DNA from 2 places in the Thauera mechernichensis genome. Region 2 is predicted to be linked to the other one. Evidence: predicted binding sites of a transcription regulator. Region 2 holds the regulator's gene; the other holds the start of a gene.
What was found. Region 2 encodes sigma-54, which starts transcription at its own class of promoters, with help from an activator protein. Its sites were predicted from a motif close to TGGCACGCTTNCTGCTNA; they were not measured.

Region 1 (9,649 bases), on a different contig from region 2:
CGAAGACCTCGTGGATGCTGCGGCCGATGATCTCGTCCTTGCCCAGGCCGAACCAGTCGGCGTAGCCCTTGTTGGCGAAGCGGTAGATCTCGCCGCGGTCGACGTAGGCGATGAGGGCGGGGATGGAGTCGATGATGAGCTGCAGGCGGTTTTCGCTGCGGCGCAGGGCCTCGGCGATATCGTCGATCTCGATGTTGGCGCGGGCGAGGCGTTTGTTGGCGGCCTCGAGTTCGGCGGTGCGCTCGCGCACGCGCTCCTCGAGGCGTACGTTCTGCTGCTCCATCACGCCTTCGTAGCGGCGTTGCTCGGTGATGTCGGTCCACAGCGACACGAAGCCGAGGTTGGGGATGGGGACGCCGCGGACGGCGAGGATGCGGCCGTTGGGTCGTGCGCGCTCGACGTAGTGCGGCTGGAAGCTGCGTGCAGCGGCGACGCGTTCGCGGATGAGGGTGTCGATGTCGCCCTGGCCGTACTCGCCGCGCTCGGCATTGAAGCGCACGAAGTCTTCGAAGGGCGTGCCCACGCGCACCATGGACTCGGGGAAGTCGAGCAGGCGCAGCAGCGCCTTGTTCCAGGTGACGAGCTTTGGGGTGGCGTCGAACACCGCGATCGCCTGGTCGAGCAGGTCGAGGCCGGCGAGCAGCAGGTCGTAGCGCCGGCGCTGTTCGGGCGACAGCGCGGAATAGGTGATGCTCTCCTCGTCGGCCTTCGCCATGCTGTGTCGCTCTCCGTCGTGGTTGCTGTCACGCGATGTTTGCACAATCGGCCGTGCGCCGCGACAGGCTGCTGCATGGCGCGTGCCCGTGCGCCCTGTCCGGTGCCGCCGTAGGAGCGGCGCCAGCCGCGAGCTTTTCGTCGGCCGCCCACCTGCCCACATCGCCTTCAACCCCTCGCGGCTGGCGCCGCTCCTACAGGGGGGAGATGCGCGTTGGGTTTGCCGTAGGAGCGGCGCCAGCCGCGAGCTTTTGGTCTGCGGCCCACACCTGCCCACGTCGCCTTCAACCCCTCGCGGCTGGCGCCGCTCCTACAGGGGGAGATGCGCGTTGGGTTTGCCGTAGGAGCGGCGCCAGCCGCGAGCTTTTTGTTTGCCGCCCCCGCATGGCGCACAGCCCTGCAGTTTGGCCAAGAATTGACGCTTACGTCAACGTCACGTTGTCTTTTCCGCCTGCGCAAGCTGCAGCCGGAACCGCTCGGGTGACACGCCCGACCACGATACGAAGGCGCGGTAGAAGGTGGAGGGGTCGGCGTAGCCGAGTTCGGCGGCGATGTGGGCGATGGGCTGGGCGGTCTTGGTCAGCCGCGCATAGGCGATGTCGCGCCGGGTGGCGTCCTTGATGGCGCGGAAGCTCGAGCCCTCTTCCTCGAGGCGACGGTGCAGCGTGCGCGGCGACAGGTGCAGGCGGGCGGCCGCTTTTTCCAGCGACAGGCTGTGGGGCAGGGCGTCGCGCAGCAGGTCGCGGACGCGGAACACCATCTCGCGGTCGCGGCGATAGAGGGTGGTGATCTTGCCCGGCGCGCCGTCGAGGAAGCTGGCGAGCGCGGCCTCGTCGCGGCGCAGGGGGAGGTCGAGCAGGTTGGCCTGCAGTTCGGCGACCAGGTGTTCCGCGTCGAAGCTGGAGTGTTCGGTGTAGACCAGCGCGTAGTCGTCGGCGTGCGCTGGTCGCGGGTAGGGAAAGCGAACGGCGTCGAGGGCGAGGCCGCGGCCGACGAACCAGCTTGCCACGCCATGCAGCAGGCGCAGCAGCCATTCGTACGCGAACACGCGGGCGGGGTCGTCGGCCAGGGGGCCGAGCCGGCCTTCATCGTCGATCAGGAGCCTTGCCTGCGCGCCGTCACGCTGCAGTTCGACGCGAAAGCCCGGCAGTACGATGCGCAGAAAGCGGATTGCCCGCCCGAGCGCCTTGTCGAGCGTTGGTGCGCCGAGCATGGCGCGGCAGAGGAATTCGAAGCTGCCCGGCGGCATCGGCTGTGGCAGCAGGCCGAAGGCTTCGTCGTCGAGCGCTTCGATGCACAGGTTGTAGAGCAGCGCGTAGCGCTCGACGGGAATGCGGCTGGCTGTATCTGCAAGGTCGATGCCGGCACGGGAGAGCAGGGGCGCCGGGTCGTGGCCGCGGCGCACGTAGCCGGCAAGCATGCCGCTGACGAAGCCGGGCGCTACCGTGGCGCGGCCGCGGCGCAGGCGTGGGGGCAGCGTGGAGTGGGGGGCGGTGTCGGGCATGGTTGTTCGAGCGCACAGAATCGTTATTGCCATGGGCGAGTCGCCTTCAAACCCTCGCGGCTTGCGCCGCTCCTACGGGGAGGGGCGATGCGTGCCGGGCGCCGCGCCTACGGGGGGCGGTGCGCGGCGGGGGTGTTGTTGGCGGATTTTGCACGATTAGCGTCGGCAAGCGCAATGGCAATGGCGGTGTCGGGCTTCTAAGATTGCAGGGTTAGATCTCATCCAACCTGGAGATGACCGAAATGACCGACCTCAGCGTTGCGCACAAGCTGTCGCCCTACAAGCCGAAGAACAAGGTGCGCTTCGTCACCGCCGCGGCCCTGTTCGACGGCCACGATGCCTCGATCAACATCATGCGCCGCATCCTGCAGTCGACCGGCTCCGAGGTCATCCACCTGGGGCATAACCGCTCGGTGGGCGAGATCGTCAATGCTGCGCTGCAGGAAGACGTGCAGGGCATCGCCATCACCAGCTACCAGGGCGGCCACGTCGAGTTCTTCAAGTACATGATCGACCTGCTCAAGGCCAACGGCGGCGAGCACATCAAGGTGTTCGGCGGCGGCGGCGGCGTGATCGTGCCGGCCGAGATCAAGGAGCTGCACGAGTACGGCGTCACCCACATCTTCTCGCCCGAAGACGGCGCCAAGATGGGCCTGCAGGGCATGATCAACAGCGTGGTCGAGCGCTGCGACATGGACATCACCAAGGCCGCGCCGCAGAAGGCCGACGCCGTGCTGAAGGCGCTGGCCGCCGGCGATCGCCGTGCGCTGGCGCAGATCATCACCGCGCTGGAGAACGGCGGCTACGGCGACGACGTCAGGAAGGCGCTGATCGAGGCTGCGGCCAAGACCAAGGTGCCGACGCTGGGTATCACCGGCACCGGCGGCGCGGGCAAGTCCTCGCTCACCGACGAACTGGTGCGCCGCTTCCGTCTCGACCAGGACGACAAGCTCAAGCTCGCGATCGTGTCGATCGACCCCTCGCGCAAGCGTACCGGCGGCGCGCTGCTGGGCGACCGTATCCGCATGAACGCGATCGAGCACGACAACATCTACATGCGCTCGCTCGCCACCCGCGACACCGGCTCGGAAGTGTCGGCCGCGCTGCCCGAAGTCATCGCCGCGTGCAAGCTGGCGGGCTTCGACCTGGTGGTGGTCGAGACCTCGGGCATCGGCCAGGGCAATGCCGCGATCGTGCCCTTCGTCGACCTGTCGCTGTACGTGATGACCCCCGAGTTCGGCGCCGCCAGCCAGCTCGAGAAGATCGACATGCTCGACTTCGCCGATTTCGTCGCCATCAACAAGTTCGACCGCAAGGGCGCGCTCGACGCGCTGCGCGACGTCGCCAAGCAATACCAGCGCAACCGCGAGTTGTTCGGCCAGCGCCCGGAAGAGATGCCGGTGTTCGGCACCATGGCGGCGCGCTTCAACGACGACGGCGTCACCGCGCTCTACCAGGCCATGCTGCCGGCGCTGGTGGGCAAGGGCCTGAAAGTCGCCAAGAGCAAGCTGCCGGTGGTGAGCGTGAAGGCGTCCTCGGAAGGCCGTGCCATCGTCCCCGCCGACCGCACCCGCTACCTGGCCGAAATCGCCGATACCGTCCGTGGCTACCACAAGCACGTCGAGCAGCAGGCCCGCGTGGCGCGTGAGCGCCAGTCGCTGAAGATCGCCAAGGGGCTGTTCGAGCAGTGCGGCAAGGACGCGGGTTCGTTTGACGAACTCATCAACTGGAAGGACGGCGAGCTCACCCCGCAGGCGAAGAAGCTGCTCGAGCAGTGGCCGACCGAGAAGGCGCTGTACGCCGCCGACGAGTACGTGGTGAAGATCCGCGACAAGGAGATCCGCACCCAGCTCACCCACACCTCGCTGGCCGGCAGCAAGATCCGCAAGGTGGCGCTGCCCAACTTCGAGGACGAGGGCGAGACGCTCAAGTTCCTGATGAAGGAGAACGTTCCCGGCTCCTTCCCCTACACCGCCGGTGTGTTCGCGTTCAAGCGCGAGGGCGAGGACCCGACCCGCATGTTCGCGGGCGAGGGCGACGCCTTCCGTACCAACCGCCGCTTCAAGCGGGTCTCCGAGGGCATGCCGGCGCACCGCCTGTCGACCGCCTTCGACTCGGTGACGCTGTACGGCTGCGACCCCGACCCGCGTCCGGACATCTACGGCAAGATCGGCAACTCGGGCGTGTCCATCGCCACGCTCGACGACATGAAGGTGCTGTACGACGGCTTCGACCTGTGCGCGCCGACGACCTCGGTGTCGATGACGATCAACGGCCCGGCGCCGATCATTCTGGCTTTCTTCTTCAATACCGCGCTCGACCAGCAGGTCGCCAAGTTCAAGGCCGACAACGGCCGCGACCCGACCGAGGACGAGTACGCCAAGATCAAGGCCTGGACGCTGTCGACCGTGCGCGGCACCGTGCAGGCCGACATCCTGAAGGAAGACCAGGGCCAGAACACCTGCATCTTCAGTACCGAGTTCGCGCTCAAGATGATGGGCGACATCCAGGAGTACTTCGTCCATAACAAGGTGCAGAACTTCTATTCGGTGTCGATCTCGGGCTACCACATCGCCGAGGCCGGCGCGAACCCGATCAGCCAGCTCGCCTTCACGCTGTCGAACGGCTTCACCTACGTGGAGTCGTACCTCGCGCGCGGCATGCACATCGACGACTTCGCGCCCAACCTGTCCTTCTTCTTCAGCAACGGCATGGACCCGGAATACTCGGTGATCGGCCGCGTCGCCCGCCGCATCTGGGCGGTGGCGATGAAGAACAAGTACGGCGCCAATGAGCGCAGCCAGAAGCTGAAGTACCACGTGCAGACCTCGGGCCGCTCGCTGCACGCGCAGGAAATGGACTTCAACGACATCCGTACCACGCTGCAGGCGCTGATCGCGATCTACGACAACTGCAACTCGCTGCACACCAACGCCTACGACGAGGCGATCACCACGCCGACCGAAGAGTCCGTGCGCCGCGCGATGGCGATCCAGCTCATCATCAACCGCGAGTGGGGCCTGGCCAAGAACGAGAACCCGAACCAGGGCGCCTTCATCATCGACGAGCTCACCGACCTCGTCGAGGAGGCGGTGCTCAAGGAGTTCGAGGCCATCGCCAGCCGCGGCGGCGTGCTGGGCGCGATGGAGACCGGCTACCAGCGCGGCAAGATCCAGGAGGAGTCGCTCTATTACGAGCACAAGAAGCACGACGGCTCCTACCCGATCATCGGCGTGAACACCTTCCTCAACCCGAAGGGTCAGGCCCAGCAGGAGATCGAGCTCGCGCGCTCGACCGAGGAAGAAAAGCAGGGCCAGTTGAAGCGTCTGGCCGACTTCCATGCCCGCAACAAGGCCGAGGCGCCGAAGTGGCAGGCCAAGCTGCAGCAGGCCGTGATCGCCAACACCAACGTGTTCGAGGTGCTGGTCGACGCGGTGCGCTACTGCTCGCTGGGCCAGATCACCGATGCCCTCTACAAGGTCGGCGGCCAGTACCGCCGCAGCATGTAAGGCAACCCGCTCCCTCCCTCTCCCTTTGTGGGATCCGGCGCTTCGGCGCCGTTTTTTTTGCGCCGGCAGGATGAGCCGGAGTGGGGTCGGAGTGGGGCCGGTAGCGCTGCCGCCGGGGGGCAAGGTGTCGGCTCTTTTTACAGGCAGTCCTGGTGCTGGTAAGGAAGTCGCAATAAAACAGTGGCTTGTGGTGTTGGCATGCGGCTTGCTTGGAGGGGTGCAGCAGCTCCTTGAACACGCCCATGAGGTCCTATCATGTCCCTGAAGCATCTTCTTTCCGCCGCGGCCTGCGTCGCTGCAATCGGCGTTGCGCCCATCGCGCATTCGGCCTCCATCAACGTCCTGTGGTACGGCCAGGGTTCGGCCTACAACACGCAGATGACCAATCTGGCCGCGGGTGCCGCAAGCTACGACCCGGCCGGTGATGGCAGCCTGAGCTGGAATTTCACCCTGTGGAACTCGTCCGACCCCACGCCCACCTTCAGCGCGTATGACGTGCTGGTCATCGGCTCCAGCCAGACTTTCGGGATGGGCTTCGATGCCACCCGCCTGCTTGGCGCCAAGTCCGAGATCGAGGCGGCGCGCGGCACGCGCACCTTCCTGTCGGGCCAGGATGCCGACTGGCACTACATCAACGGCCCGGGCGCAGTTGATGACGGCCCGCGCGGCTTCCTGATCAATGCGGTCAACTGGGCCGGCAGCGGCACCGGTCTGGGCATCGTGTCGCTGGCCGACGGCTGGGCCGGCTCGGGCAGCCAGTGGTGGTCGAACGCCAACTCCTTCCTGGCGGCCGAACTGGCCGGTACGACGGCGTACTTCCAGGAAGAATCGGTGGTCATCCCGGCGGCGACGGCCGGCTTCCCGGTCAATGAAGGCCTGACCACCGCGGGCCTGAGCAACTGGGGCACGTCGTCGCACAGCGGCTTCACCTCGGTGCCGACGGGCTATCTGTCGATCAACGACTCCGGGAGCTTCCAGGGGCGTTATGTGACCATCGTGACCGAAGCCTACGCGGGCGGTTGCACGAGCGGTTGCGGCGACGAACCGACTCCGGTGCCTGCACCCCCCACCCTGTTGCTGATGGGCATGGCGCTGTTCGCTCTGGGCGCGGTGAACCGTCGGCGCATGCGCTGATCCCAATTGCATCAAGGCAGATCGCCGCGGCAGCAATGCCGCGGCGATCTGCTTTTGGGGCGTGTGCGAGGGCTAGAATGGGGCTTGGATCCCTGTCGCAGTCACGTTTACCAGACCAAGCATGAACCTCACGACACCCGCCTTGCTGTTTCCTGCCATTTCGCTGCTCCTGCTGGCCTATACCAACCGTTTTCTGACGCTTGCCCAGGTCGTGCGCCAGCTCGGTGCCTCGGCCGACCGCGGGGCGGAATTGGTGCAGCGCCAGTTGCCAGGGCTCAAGCGCCGCATTGCGCTGACCCAGTACATGCAGGGTTTCGGCGTGTTCAGCTTCTTGCTGTGTGCATTGTCGATGTTCGCGCTGTTCCTCGACGCGCAGGTGCCGGGCAAGCTGCTGTTCGGCGCCAGCATCCTTACCCTGGCGCTATCGCTGGTGCTCTCGCTCGTCGAAGTGCTGATCTCGACCGAGGCCTTGTCGGTGGTGGTGAAGGATCTGGAGGCGGCGGGCAAATGAGGGGGCTCGAGCGCGGAGCATTCATGCGCGGACGCGGGGCGCGGGCCTGGGTGGCGGCGGGCCTGTTGTGCTGGGGGGCGGCGAGCCCGGCCGCACAGGAGGGCGCGACAGGAGCCGGAACGGGCTTGCGCTTCAGCGGCTTTGGCACCCTGGCAGCGAGCTATCACGATGCGCAGGACACCCAGTTCCGCGCCCGCGCAGACCAGCGCGAGGGTGCGCAGGCCGGACGGCTCGAGACCGGGATCGATTCCGTGCTGGGGGTGCAGGCCGATGTACAGGTCGACGCACGCTGGTCATCGATGGCGCAGGTCGTGGTGCGCAAGGACGGCAAAGGGGAGTGGGCGCCGCGCCTGAGCTGGGGCTTCGTCAAGTATTCGCCGACACCCGCCCTGGAGTTGCGCGCCGGCCGACTTGGGGTGGACATCTATATGGATGGCGACTCGCCCCATGTCGGCTATGCCTACACCACGGTGCGCCCTTATACCGACCTGTACGGGCAATTCACCTTCGACCACTTCGATGGCGTGGATCTGCGCGCCAGCACCCTGGTGGGCGAGGGCGAACTGAGCCTGAAGCTATACGGTGGACGGACGCGTGGCGAGGACTATCGGGGGGCGCACCTGTTCCAGCGCGAAGGCTCGAGCACCCTTGGGGCGACGCTGCAGTGGGAGTCCAGCGCGCTGGGGGTGCGGCTCGCTTGGGGCCAGGTGCGTACCCCCGATGATGGCTTGCTTGCGCCCCTGGCCGGAGCGCTGCGTGAGGTCGCACCTGCACTGTCACCTGAGGTTGCGGCGCAGGCGCGTCAGCGCGCCGCGGAGATGGAGGGCGGCAATAGCGACCTGAAGTACCTGGGGCTTGCACTGAACTGGCGGCAGGGCCCATGGTCGGCCCAGTTGATCGGTGTGGATGTGCGGATGAATCGCTTTCCTGGCTTCAAGGGCCAGGGACTGGGCGCGATGCTGGCTTATCGGGCGGGCTCGTGGAAGCCATTCGTCACGACTTCACGAGGCAAGCTCACGCCGCAGGCGCGGCCGCTCGACCTGCCTGTGGACCGTGCCGAGCTCTTGCTGGTCCGCGATGGGTATGGGCGGGCCACCGGACTGATCGCCAGCGACCAGTACTCCTGGGGCGTGGGCGTGCGCTACGACCTGATGCCGAATGCGGCACTGAAGCTGCAGCTTGACCGCATCGAGGCCAAACGCTCGTCGATGCTGCTCGATGGCAGCGGTACCAGCGTCGGGCCGCGCGGCGTGAGCGTGTTTACCGCCGCGCTGGATTTCGTCTTTTGAGCGCCGGCATGATCACGCGGCGTCTTGTGTCCATGCTGTTCGGATCGCTTGCCCTGGCCGGGGCGGTGCTCGCGGACGAACTGGTCGTGATCGCACATCCGGCGAGCGGGGTGGTGGCGCTCGAGCGTACCCAGGTCGTGCACCTCTTTCTCGGGCGCACGCGGGCGCTGCCTTTTGGCGAGCGTGCCACGATCTACGAGGTGGATGCGTATCGCGCGCCTTTCTACCGCCAGCTGGTGCGCCAGGAGATCGCCGAGGTCGATGCCTATTGGGCTCGGCTGCGCTTTTCCGGCCGTACCCAGCCGCCGCAACTGCTCGAGGATGGGGCGGCCGCGGTCGACCGTGTGGCCGCTGAGCCGCATGCGCTCGCCGCGGTGGCGAGCGCCGATATCGATGAGCGCGTCAGGGTGGTGTTCCGCCTGCCGCTGCCGTGACGGGCAAGGGGGCGTGGCCCCTTGCCCGTCGGTGCAGGTTCAGCGGCTGGTGAGCTTGAGCTCGATGCGGCGGTTGCGGGCGTAGGCTTCGTCGGTGCTGCGGGCGTCGAGCGGGTGGAACTCGCCGTAGCCGGTGGCGGCCAGGCGTTCCGGTGGAATGCCCTGGCTGCGCAGGAACTTCACGATGGCGAGCGCACGCGCGGTGGACAGCTCCCAGTTCGACGGGAAGCGGGCAGTGGCGATCGGACGACGGTCGGTGTGGCCGTCGACCTGCAACACCCAGGGCAGGTCGGTGGGAATCTCGCTGGCGAGGGTCTTGAGCGTTTCGGCCAGGCGGGTGAGCTGGATCATGCCGTCGGCGCTGACCTCGTCGGAGGCGCTGGGGAACAGCACCTCGCTGGAGAACACGAAACGGTCGCCGACGATCTGGATGTCCTTGCGGCTGCCGAGCACGGCCTGCAGGCGGCCGAAGAACTCCGAGCGGTAGCGTGCCAGTTCCTGCACGCGTGCAGCCAGGGCCAGGTTGAGCTCGCGGCCGAGTTCCTCGATCTTGA
Region 2 (9,649 bases):
CTGCCGTCATGCTCGGCGATGAACGCGTTCAGCGCATCGGACGGCGGCGGCTCGCTGCGGGCGAGGCGGTTCACCAGCAGCCAGTAGCGCGGGTAGGGGTCGAGCACGTGCGTGTCGCGTATCGCAGCGAGGCGCTCGAGTCGTGCCTGATCCCCCTTGCGCAGCGCCTCGCGCGCGGCGACGATACGGTCCGCTCCGGTCTCGCCCGGTGACTGTGCGGACACGCTTCCGGGCAGCAGGAATGCTGCGCTGAACAATGTTGCCCAGAATGCTTTTCTCATGCTGTTGCCTGCTCCCATTTCAAGGCTGAACATACCACAGTGACGGATCATCCATTGGCCCCCGCAAGCGCGCTCGACGTCGACTCTGCTGCACAGCGCAAACGCCTGCGCGAGGCGGCATTGCGTGCCCGGCAGGCAATGCCGGAGGCGCAGCGCGCCTGCCTGACATTGCGCCTGGCGGCGCATCTCGATGGATTGATGGCGCTGCTCCAGCCCCGACGGCTTGGCTTTTGCTGGCCCTATCGCGCCGAGCCCGATCTGCGTCAGTGGGTGTGCGGCTGGCGCGTTGCCGCGCCCGGGCGTGTGGCCGCCTTGCCCGTGGTCTTGGAGCGCGATGCCGCGATGGTGTTCCGCGCATGGGAGCCGGACCAGCCGATGGTGCTGGACCGCCACGGCATCCCGCACCCGGCCGCGGGCGACAGCCTGATACCCGATGTCGTCCTCGTTCCGCTCAACGCCTTCGATGACTGCGGCTTCAGGCTGGGCTACGGCGGCGGCTACTTCGACCGCACCCTGGCTGGCATGGACACTGTTGCAGTCGGTGTCGGTTTCGAACTCGGGCGCGTACCGAGTACGCTGCCACAGCCCCACGACAAGCCTATGGAGTGGATCGTCACCGAGGCGGGGGCGGCCAGGGCGCTGCCCTGAGCCTTCCGCCGTGGGGGTCAGCCGGTGCTGGCCGACAGGAACATGCGATAAGCGGGATTGTCGCTCTCGGCGGCGTATTCGTAGCCGAGGCGCTGCAGGAAGTCGTCGAAGGCGGCCTTATCCTGCGGAGGTACCTGCATGCCGACCAGGACGCGGCCGAAGTCCGAGCCATGGTTGCGGTAGTGAAACAGGGAGATGTTCCAGTCCGAGCGCAGGTTGGAGAGGAAGTTCATCAGTGCGCCGGGGCGTTCGGGGAAGATGAAGCGGTAAACCACTTCGTTCTCGGCCTGTGGCGAGCGGCCGCCGACCATGTAGCGCACATGGGTCTTGGCGAGTTCGTCGTCGGTGAGATCGATGGCCGGCAGTTCGTGGCGTTCCAGCATCTCGACCAGGCGCGCGACCTCGTTGCGGTTGTGTACGGTGACGCCGACGAAGATGTGTGCCTGCTGCGGGTGGGCGTAACGGTAGTTGAACTCGGTGATGTTGCGGTTGCCGAGGACACTGATGAACTTCTTGAACGAGCCCGGCTTCTCCGGAATCGTCACGGCGAGCACGGCTTCGCGCTGTTCGCCGAGTTCGGCGCGTTCAGCCACGAAACGCAGACGATCGAAGTTCATGTTGGCGCCTGAGGCTACGGCGACCAGGCTCTTGTCGCGCAGCTTGTGGCGGCGGGCGTATTCCTTTGCGCCTGCGACCGCGAGTGCGCCGGCCGGCTCGAGGATCGAGCGGGTGTCCTCGAACACGTCCTTGATCGCGGCACAGATGGCGTCGTTATCGACCACGATCATTTCGTCCACATATTGCTGGCACAGGCGGAAGTTTTCGGCGCCGACCTCCTTCACTGCGGCGCCGTCGGCGAAGATGCCGACCTGTTCCAGGGTGACGCGCTTGCCCGCCGCCAGCGATTGGGTCATCGCGTCGGCGCCTACCGCCTCGACGCCGATGATCTTCGTCTCCGGGCGCAGGCGCTTGATGTAGGCCGCCACGCCGGCGATCAAGCCGCCGCCGCCGACACAGCAGAATACCGCGTGGATCGGCTTTGAATGCGCGCGCAGGATCTCCAGGCCCACCGTGCCCTGGCCGGCGATCACGTCGGGGTCGTCAAAGGGGTGGACGAAGGTGAGCTTTTCGCTCTTCTCGAGTTCGAGCGCATGCGCATAGGCGTCGGAATAGGACTCGCCGGCGAGCACCACTTCGCCGCCACGCGCCTTGACCGCATCGATCTTGATCGCCGGCGTGGTGCTCGGCATCACGATCACGGCACGCACGCCAAGCTTCGCCGCCGAAAGCGCCACGCCCTGCGCATGGTTGCCGGCGGAGGCACAGATCACGCCGCGCTTGAGGGCCTGGGGCGAGAGCTTGGCCATCTTGTTGTAGGCGCCGCGGATCTTGAAGCTGAACACGGGCTGCATGTCCTCGCGCTTGAGGAAGATGCGGTTATGGGTGCGTGCCGACAGGTTTGCAGCAAGGTCAAGCGGGGTCTCGACGGCGACGTCGTACACCTGCGCGTTGAGGATGCGTTCCAGGTAATCCGAGGGGGTGGTCATGGGCGGCCGAAATCCTGCTGCAAAGCGAACGAGGGTATCAGCCGCGGCGGCTGGCTCGCAAGGGGCGGCAGCGTTCAGCGCAGCAGGTCGCGAAGGCCGCGGCGTAGTGTGTCCTGCACGCCCTCGGGTACGCGCTCGCGGATACGCTCATCGATGCGCTCGGCCGCGCGTTCGCGCAAGCTGTCCGCCACCAGCGATTCGATGTCGAGTGCGAACCTGGGCTCGGCAAACGGGCCGCTGATGCGGATGGGGATGGTGAGTCCGCGCAGGCTGGCGAGTTCGTCACCGCCTTGTCCGGCCAGGGTTGCGACGGCGCTGGCGCGCAGCCGGTAGTCGATGGTCTCGTTGATCAGGCTGGCGCTGCCGGCGCCGGTGAGTCTGAGCAGGGGCGCGCGCAGCGCGAGGTCGTCATTGCGGACCTGGCCGTTGGCGATGCGAAGTGTCGCGCTCAGATCCGTGAAGTCGGTCTCGTTTCGCCCGCTCGGAGAGGGCGCTGCCGTTCCACGTATGCGGGCGGACGCCTCGCGCATCATCTGGGCGATGTTGATGCCCTTCAGCGCGCCATCGACGATGCGCAGGTCCACCTGGCCGGTGATGCTGCGGCGCAGGCTGTCGGTGCTGTCGGCGTTGCCCTGCAGGCGGGCCTGCACCGTGGCGCGGCCTGCGATGCGTGCTTCCGTGCCGCTGAAGTCGCGCAGGAAGGGGGCGAGCTGAATGTCCTCGAGACGCTCATCGAGCGTGAGCCGAAGCGGGCTGCGGCGCGCATCGATGCCGACCTTGCCGCTGTAGCGTCCGCCGTAGAGCGAGGCCGACAGTGGGGCGAGCCTGAGCTGTCCGTCCTCGGCCTGCAGGACGAGGTCGACCTCGCTCAGCTGCAGGCCGTGCGCGCGCAGGCGGCCGACACGCAGGCGACCGTCGGCAGCGAGCGTGACGAGCGCGCTGGGGTTGCGCGCTGCCGCGGTTGCGGCGCCCGCCGGGGCGGGCGCGACCTGTGCGCCGGCGGGCAGGTAGGCGTCCAGGTCGAGGTTGTCGATGTCGAGATCGAACTGAATTGCGGGGCGCGTGGGCTCGGTGACGGCAACGCGGCCTTCGATCCGGGTGTCGTCGACGATGGCATGCAGCCGTTCGAACACGATCGAGTCGGCGTCTGCGCGCAGCGCCGCTTCGATCTGCCCCCGGGGCCGAATGCCGTCGCTACGGCCGAAGCGCACCGACAGGTCCGATAGCTCGACCACCTCGTCCTGGATGCTGATGCGGACACGCGAGTCGATTGCGATGTCCATGGTCGCGCTCATCCCGCTGCTGCCCAGCGTGAAGCTGGATTGCAGCGGGAAGGGGGCTCCCGGCCTGATCTCGCTTGCCTGAAGCTGGAGTTTGGTGAGTTGCAGCTGGGTGTTGTCGCGGAGATCGGTCCACGACACGCTCGCCCCCTGGATGTCGATGCCCCCAATCGCGAGTGCGAGTGCGCCGGCCGTCGTCGCGGTGTCGCCCCGGGGCGCTGCGGCTGGCGCGCTCCCCGCAGTGTCCGCGTCCGCCGTCGACCAGTTCGTACGCCCGTCGGCCGCACGCACCAACTTGAGGGCGAGGCCGTCGATGGCGATGCGGTCGATGTCGAGTTCGCCGCGCAGCAGCGGCAACAGGCGTGCGCGGGCCTGCAGCCTGGCAATGCGGGCAAAGGGGGCGTCGCCGAAACCTGGCGCATCGGCAAGGACGGCATCCCTTGCCTCGATGCCCAGCCATGGATAGAACGAGAGATTCAGCGTGCCATCGATCTGCAGCGACCGACCGGTGTGGCGCATGAACTCGGCGGTGATGCGCTCGCGGTGGTCGTTGGCGTCGAAGCGCAGTGCGATCCAGGCTGCAAGTGCAGCGACGAGCGCGATGAGGATGCCGATCGTGATCAGCAGATAGCGTATCGGCGTTCTCATCGCGCCGCCTGCATCAGTCTTCCGGCGGCGTCATCGCCCGCGTCTGGCGTTCGATGAAGTCCTGGGTCGAATCGATGCCACGCAATTGCAGGATGGTCGAGCGCACCGCCGCCTCGAGCAGAACGGCCAGGTTACGGCCGGCCGCAACCGGCAGCACGACGCGTGCAATTGCAACGCCCAGGATGTCCTGGACCTCTTGCTGCAAGGGCAGGCGGCTGGGATCGCCGGGGCCCGGCTGGCGGCGCTCGAGGTGGCAGATCAGGCGCAGGCGCATCTTCCGGCGGCACGCCGTTTCACCGAAGATGGTGCGGATGTTGAGAATGCCCAGGCCGCGCACTTCGATGAAGTCCTGCAGCATCTCGGGGCTGCGCCCCTCGAGTACGGTGGGAGCGATGCGCGACAGTTCGACGACGTCATCGGCCACCAGGCCGTGACCGCGGGAAATGAGCTCCAGCGCGAGCTCCGATTTGCCTGCACCCGAGTCGCCGGTGATCAGTACGCCCAGTCCGAGCACATCCATGAACACGCCGTGCAGCGAGGTCTTCTCCGCCAGCTCGCGCGACAGGTAGAGCCGCAACTGGTCGATCACGCTTGCCGATGGGTGGGCTGCGCTGAACAGTGCGACGTCGTGTGCCACGCAAACCCCATGCACGATATTGGGAACTTCGCAGCCGTCGGCGACGATCAGGGCTGGCGGGTGCGCGGAGCAGATCTCGTTGAGGTGGTGAGCAACCTTGTCGTTTGACTGGCGGCGCGCCCATTCGAGCTCCGCCGCGCCCATGACCTGCAGCCGTGTGGGGTGGATGAGGTTGAGGTGGCCGACGAGATCGGCCGGCCACATGCGGTCCTCGGCGACCGCGAGGCTCGCGCCGAGGTTGCCGCTGATGTGGTTCAGCTGCAGGTTGTCGCGATGCGCCTCATACAGCCGCGCGACGCTGGTCTGCCGCATCGGCGCCCCAGTTCATGAACATCTGGTGGATATGGTCCGCATCCGGCGCGGCTTGCAGCGCTTCGCGGAAGCCGCGGTCGCTGAACATCTGAGCCAGCTCGGAGAGCAGTTGCAGGTGGGTCTCGTTGGCTTGCTCGGGGACCAGCAGCACGAACAACATGTTCACCGGGCGGCCATCGGGCGAGTCGAACTGCACCGGGCTCGCAAGGCGCAGGAACGCACCTGCCGCCTCCTTGAGACCCTTGATGCGCCCGTGCGGAATCGCAATGCCCTGGCCGAGGCCAGTGGAGCCGAGGCGCTCCCTCGCGAACAGGCTGTCGAACACGGTGCTGCGCCCGATGCCCTGATTGTTTTCGAACAGCAGGCCCGCCTGCTCGAAGACGCGCTTCTTGCTGCTCGCGTCGAGGTCGACCACCACATTGGACAGTGGCAGGAGTTGGGATATCAGGCTCATTCGCTGGAGGGTTCGCGCAATATCGCAGGCATTCCGGTCGCAGGGTGCGACCGGCCGTCCCGGGGCATGCTGGCGCCGCGTCTTGGAAACGGGCGCATTATAACCATACCCCGGACGTGGGGCTGAAACGAAAGCGTCAGGCTTCGGGGGCCTGGTGCTTGATCGTCTCGTGGTTGTGGTCGGCCAGTTTCTGCTTGTACTTCTGCACCTGGCGGTCGAGCTTGTCGGTCATCGCGTCGATGGCCGCGTACAGGTCGGCATCATCGCTTTCGACGAAGATGTCCTTGCCGCGCACGTGCAGGGTGACCTCGGCCTTCTGCTTGAGCTTCTCGACCGAGAGGATCACCGCGACACTGGTGACGTTGTCGAAGTGACGGATGACGCGATCAAGCTTGGAGGTGACGTAGTCGCGAATGGCCGGAGTGACTTCGACGTGGCGCCCGGTGATGTTGAGATTCATGTTGACTCCTGTTTTTGTCAGATGGATTTGCGCAGGCTGACCGGCGGGATATTGAGGGATTCGCGATACTTGGCGATCGTGCGCCGTGCGACCACGATACCCTGCTGGCCAAGGACTTCGGCAATCTTGGCGTCGGACAGCGGTTTCTTGCTGTCCTCGGCGTCGACCAGTTGGCGAATCAGCGCGCGAATCGCCGTGGACGAGGCCGCTCCACCGGTGTCGGTGGCGACGTGACTACCGAAGAAATACTTGAGTTCGAACACCCCGCGCGGACTCGCCATGTACTTCTGCGTGGTCACGCGCGACACGGTGGACTCGTGCAGCTCGAGTTGGTCCGCGATCTCCCGGAGGGTGAGTGGTCGCATTGCCACCTCCCCATGATCGAAGAACTGCCTCTGCTGGTCAACGATGGCCTGGGACACCCGGAGGATGGTGTCGAAGCGCTGCTGCACGTTCTTGATCAGCCAGCGTGCCTCCTGCAACTGTCCGCTCAGGCCGCCACCCTGGCCGCGGTTCTGCTGCAGCAGGCTGGCATACAGGCGGTTGATGCGCAGACGCGGCATTGCCTCCTGGTTCAGGCTGACCGTCCACCGCCCGCGCAGCTTGCGTACGACCACATCCGGCAGTACGTAGCGCGTCTCGGCGTTCGAGTAACGCGAGCCGGGGTGGGGGTCGAGGCTGCAGATCAGGGCATGGGCGGCGCGCAGGGCTTCGTCGTCGCAGCCGGTCAGCTTCTTGAGCTTGACGAAGTTGCGCTCGGCGAGCAGCTCGAGGTGCTTGTCGACGATCTCGAGCGCGAGCGTGCGCGTCGCCGAAGCCGGCAGGGTACGGAGCTGCAGCGACAGGCATTCGCTGGGGCTGCGCGCGCCGATGCCTGCGGGCTCGAGGTTCTGTACGTGGCGCAGCGCGATGTTCAGGTCATCGACATCGACGTCGGCGTCGTCCGGAAGCAGTTCGAGGAGCTCATCGAGCGGCTGGTGAAGGTAGCCGTCGTCATCCAAGGCTTCGATGATGAAGCGCACGAGGGCGCGGTCGCGGTCTGACAGCGGCGACAGCGACACCTGCTGGTCGAGATGGTCACGCAGGGAGACGCCAGCCGCCTGCAGTTCCTGGTAATCGACGTCGTCGTCGTCCTCGCTGCGGCTCGATGCGCCGCTGCCGACATTGGACCAGTCCATGCCTTCGTCGGCGCTGCCATGGTCGGCATGGTCGCCGGCCTCGCTGTCCGCAGCGCTGGCTGGCGCCTCGGGGGTGTTTGCCTGTTGCTGTCTGGCCTCGTGCTCGGGGGGGCTGCCCGGTGGTAGCGGTGGTACGAACTCGACACCGTCGCCGTCGCTGCGCTCGAGCATCGGGTTCTCGAGCAGGAAGCGCTCGATCTCCTGGTTCAGCTCGATGGTCGACAGCTGCAGCAGCTTGATCGACTGCTGCAGCTGCGGCGTCAGGGTAAGGTGCTGGGAGAGCTTGAGCTGGAGGCTTGGTTTCATCGCTGTCGACGCGCGCGCGGATTCACAGGCGGAAATGCTCGCCCAGGTAAACCTGGCGCACCCTTTCGTTGTCGATGATCTCGGCCGGTTCGCCGCTTGCCAGTACCCGGCCCTCGCTGATGATGTACGCACGATCGCAGATGCCGAGCGTCTCGCGCACGTTGTGGTCCGTGATCAGCACGCCGATGCCGCGCTCCTTGAGGAAGCGGATGATCTTCTGGATGTCGATGACCGCGATCGGGTCGACCCCTGCGAAGGGTTCGTCGAGGAGGATCAGGCGCGGGTCGGTTGCAAGTGCGCGCGCGATCTCGCAACGTCGGCGCTCGCCGCCGGAGAGTGAGACGGCGGTGTTGTCGCGCAGGTGGTTGATGCCAAGCTCGAGCAGCAGTTCGTCGAGCCGGGTCTTCACCTGGTGCGCATCGAGCCCCTGGAGCTCGAGCACGGCACGGATGTTTTCGGCCACGGTGAGCTTGCGGAAGACGCTCATCTCCTGCGGCAGGTAGGACAGGCCCAGACGCGCACGGGCGTGGATCGGCAGGTGGGTGAGGTCGGTGCCGTCGAGGTTGATCTGGCCGCCGTCGGCACGGACCAAGCCTACGATCATGTAGAAACAGGTGGTCTTGCCGGCGCCGTTGGGGCCGAGCAGGCCGACGACCTCGCCCGAACCGACCTCGAAGCCGACGTCGTGGACCACGGTGCGCGCCTTGTAGCGCTTTTGCAGGCTGGAGACCTTAAGCAGACTCATCGCGGGGTTCTTTCAGCAGCTTGCGGATCAGTTCGGGTGCAAAGCCGCGGGTTTGCAGGAAACGGGCCTGGCGCGCCCATTCGCGCGCATCCGCCGGGGCCGCCTGGAAGCGGCTGCGCAGCACTGCGCGGGCACGCTCCAGTTCCGATTCTACGCACTCCGTGGCGAGTGTTGCCTCGATCAGTTCACGGTCGATCCCGCGCCGCGTCAGCTCGCTGCGCAGGCGGCTGCCGCCGAAGCGGTTGGCACGGGTGCGCACGTAGGCTTCGGCGTAGCGGCTGTCGGACTGCAGGCCGAGCTCGCCCATGCGCTCGATCACTGCCTGCACCTCGTCGGCCTCGCCGTGGGCGGCCAGCTTGCGCGCCAGCTCCGCGCGCGAGTGGTCGCGGCGGGCAAGATGGCGAAGCGCGCGTTCGCGCAGGCTGGGGGCGCCCATGGTGTCCTGGCTAGGCTCAGCTTTCCGTGGCCGTTGCCGGTGCCGCTGGCGGCAGTTCGGGCAGGCCGACGGCGACGCGGACCTTGTTTTCGATTTCGCGCGCAAGCGTCGGATTCGCACGCAGGAATTCGCGTGAGTTGTCCTTGCCCTGGCCGATCTTGTCGCCCTGGTAGGCATACCAGGCGCCGGACTTGTCGACGATCTTGTGTGTCACGCCCAGATCGATGATCTCGCCCTCGCGCGAGATGCCTTCGCCGTAGAGGATGTCGAAGTGGGCTTCCTTGAAGGGGGGCGAGACCTTGTTCTTGACGACCTTGACTCGGGTTTCGGAGCCGACCACCTCGTCGCCCTTCTTGATCGTGCCGGTGCGGCGGATGTCCATGCGCACGGAGGCATAGAACTTGAGTGCATTGCCGCCCGTGGTGGTCTCCGGGCTACCGAACATGACGCCGATCTTCATGCGGATCTGGTTGATGAAGATCACCAGCGTGTTGGTGCGCTTGATGTTGGCGGTGAGCTTGCGTAGCGCTTGCGACATCAGGCGCGCCTGCAGGCCGGGGAGCTGGTCGCCCATCTCGCCCTCGATCTCGGCCTTGGGGGTGAGCGCGGCGACCGAGTCGACGACGACCACGTCCACGCCGCCGGAGCGCACCAGCATGTCGGCGATCTCGAGCGCCTGCTCGCCGGTGTCGGGCTGCGAGATAAGCAGGTCCTGGA

Region 1: P7F68_RS01765 (PEP-CTERM sorting domain-containing protein) is a predicted target of sigma-54. The motif match lies at 5,922-5,939, and genes of this name have one in related genera.

Annotation. Positions count from the first base shown of each region.
Region 1 covers NZ_JARQZE010000001.1:338,289-347,937, reverse strand. Annotated here, with positions in the region: gene P7F68_RS01780 (PAS-domain containing protein) at 1-715, opposite strand, end outside; gene P7F68_RS01775 (AraC family transcriptional regulator) at 1,148-2,218, opposite strand; gene icmF (fused isobutyryl-CoA mutase/GTPase IcmF) at 2,461-5,727, shown strand; gene P7F68_RS01765 (PEP-CTERM sorting domain-containing protein) at 5,983-6,861, shown strand; gene P7F68_RS01760 (DUF2721 domain-containing protein) at 6,983-7,372, shown strand; gene P7F68_RS01755 (porin) at 7,396-8,661, shown strand; gene P7F68_RS01750 (hypothetical protein) at 8,670-9,095, shown strand; gene P7F68_RS01745 (peptidoglycan -binding protein) at 9,135-9,649, opposite strand, start outside.
Region 2 covers NZ_JARQZE010000003.1:186,036-195,684, reverse strand. Annotated here, with positions in the region: gene P7F68_RS05910 (lytic transglycosylase domain-containing protein) at 1-281, opposite strand, end outside; gene P7F68_RS05905 (5-formyltetrahydrofolate cyclo-ligase) at 336-929, shown strand; gene ilvA (threonine ammonia-lyase, biosynthetic) at 947-2,476, opposite strand; gene P7F68_RS05895 (AsmA family protein) at 2,551-4,404, opposite strand; gene hprK (HPr(Ser) kinase/phosphatase) at 4,418-5,353, opposite strand; gene ptsN (PTS IIA-like nitrogen regulatory protein PtsN) at 5,322-5,807, opposite strand; gene hpf (ribosome hibernation-promoting factor, HPF/YfiA family) at 5,944-6,267, opposite strand; gene P7F68_RS05875 (RNA polymerase factor sigma-54) at 6,285-7,751, opposite strand; gene lptB (LPS export ABC transporter ATP-binding protein) at 7,774-8,496, opposite strand; gene recX (recombination regulator RecX) at 8,483-8,932, opposite strand; gene recA (recombinase RecA) at 8,949-9,649, opposite strand, start outside.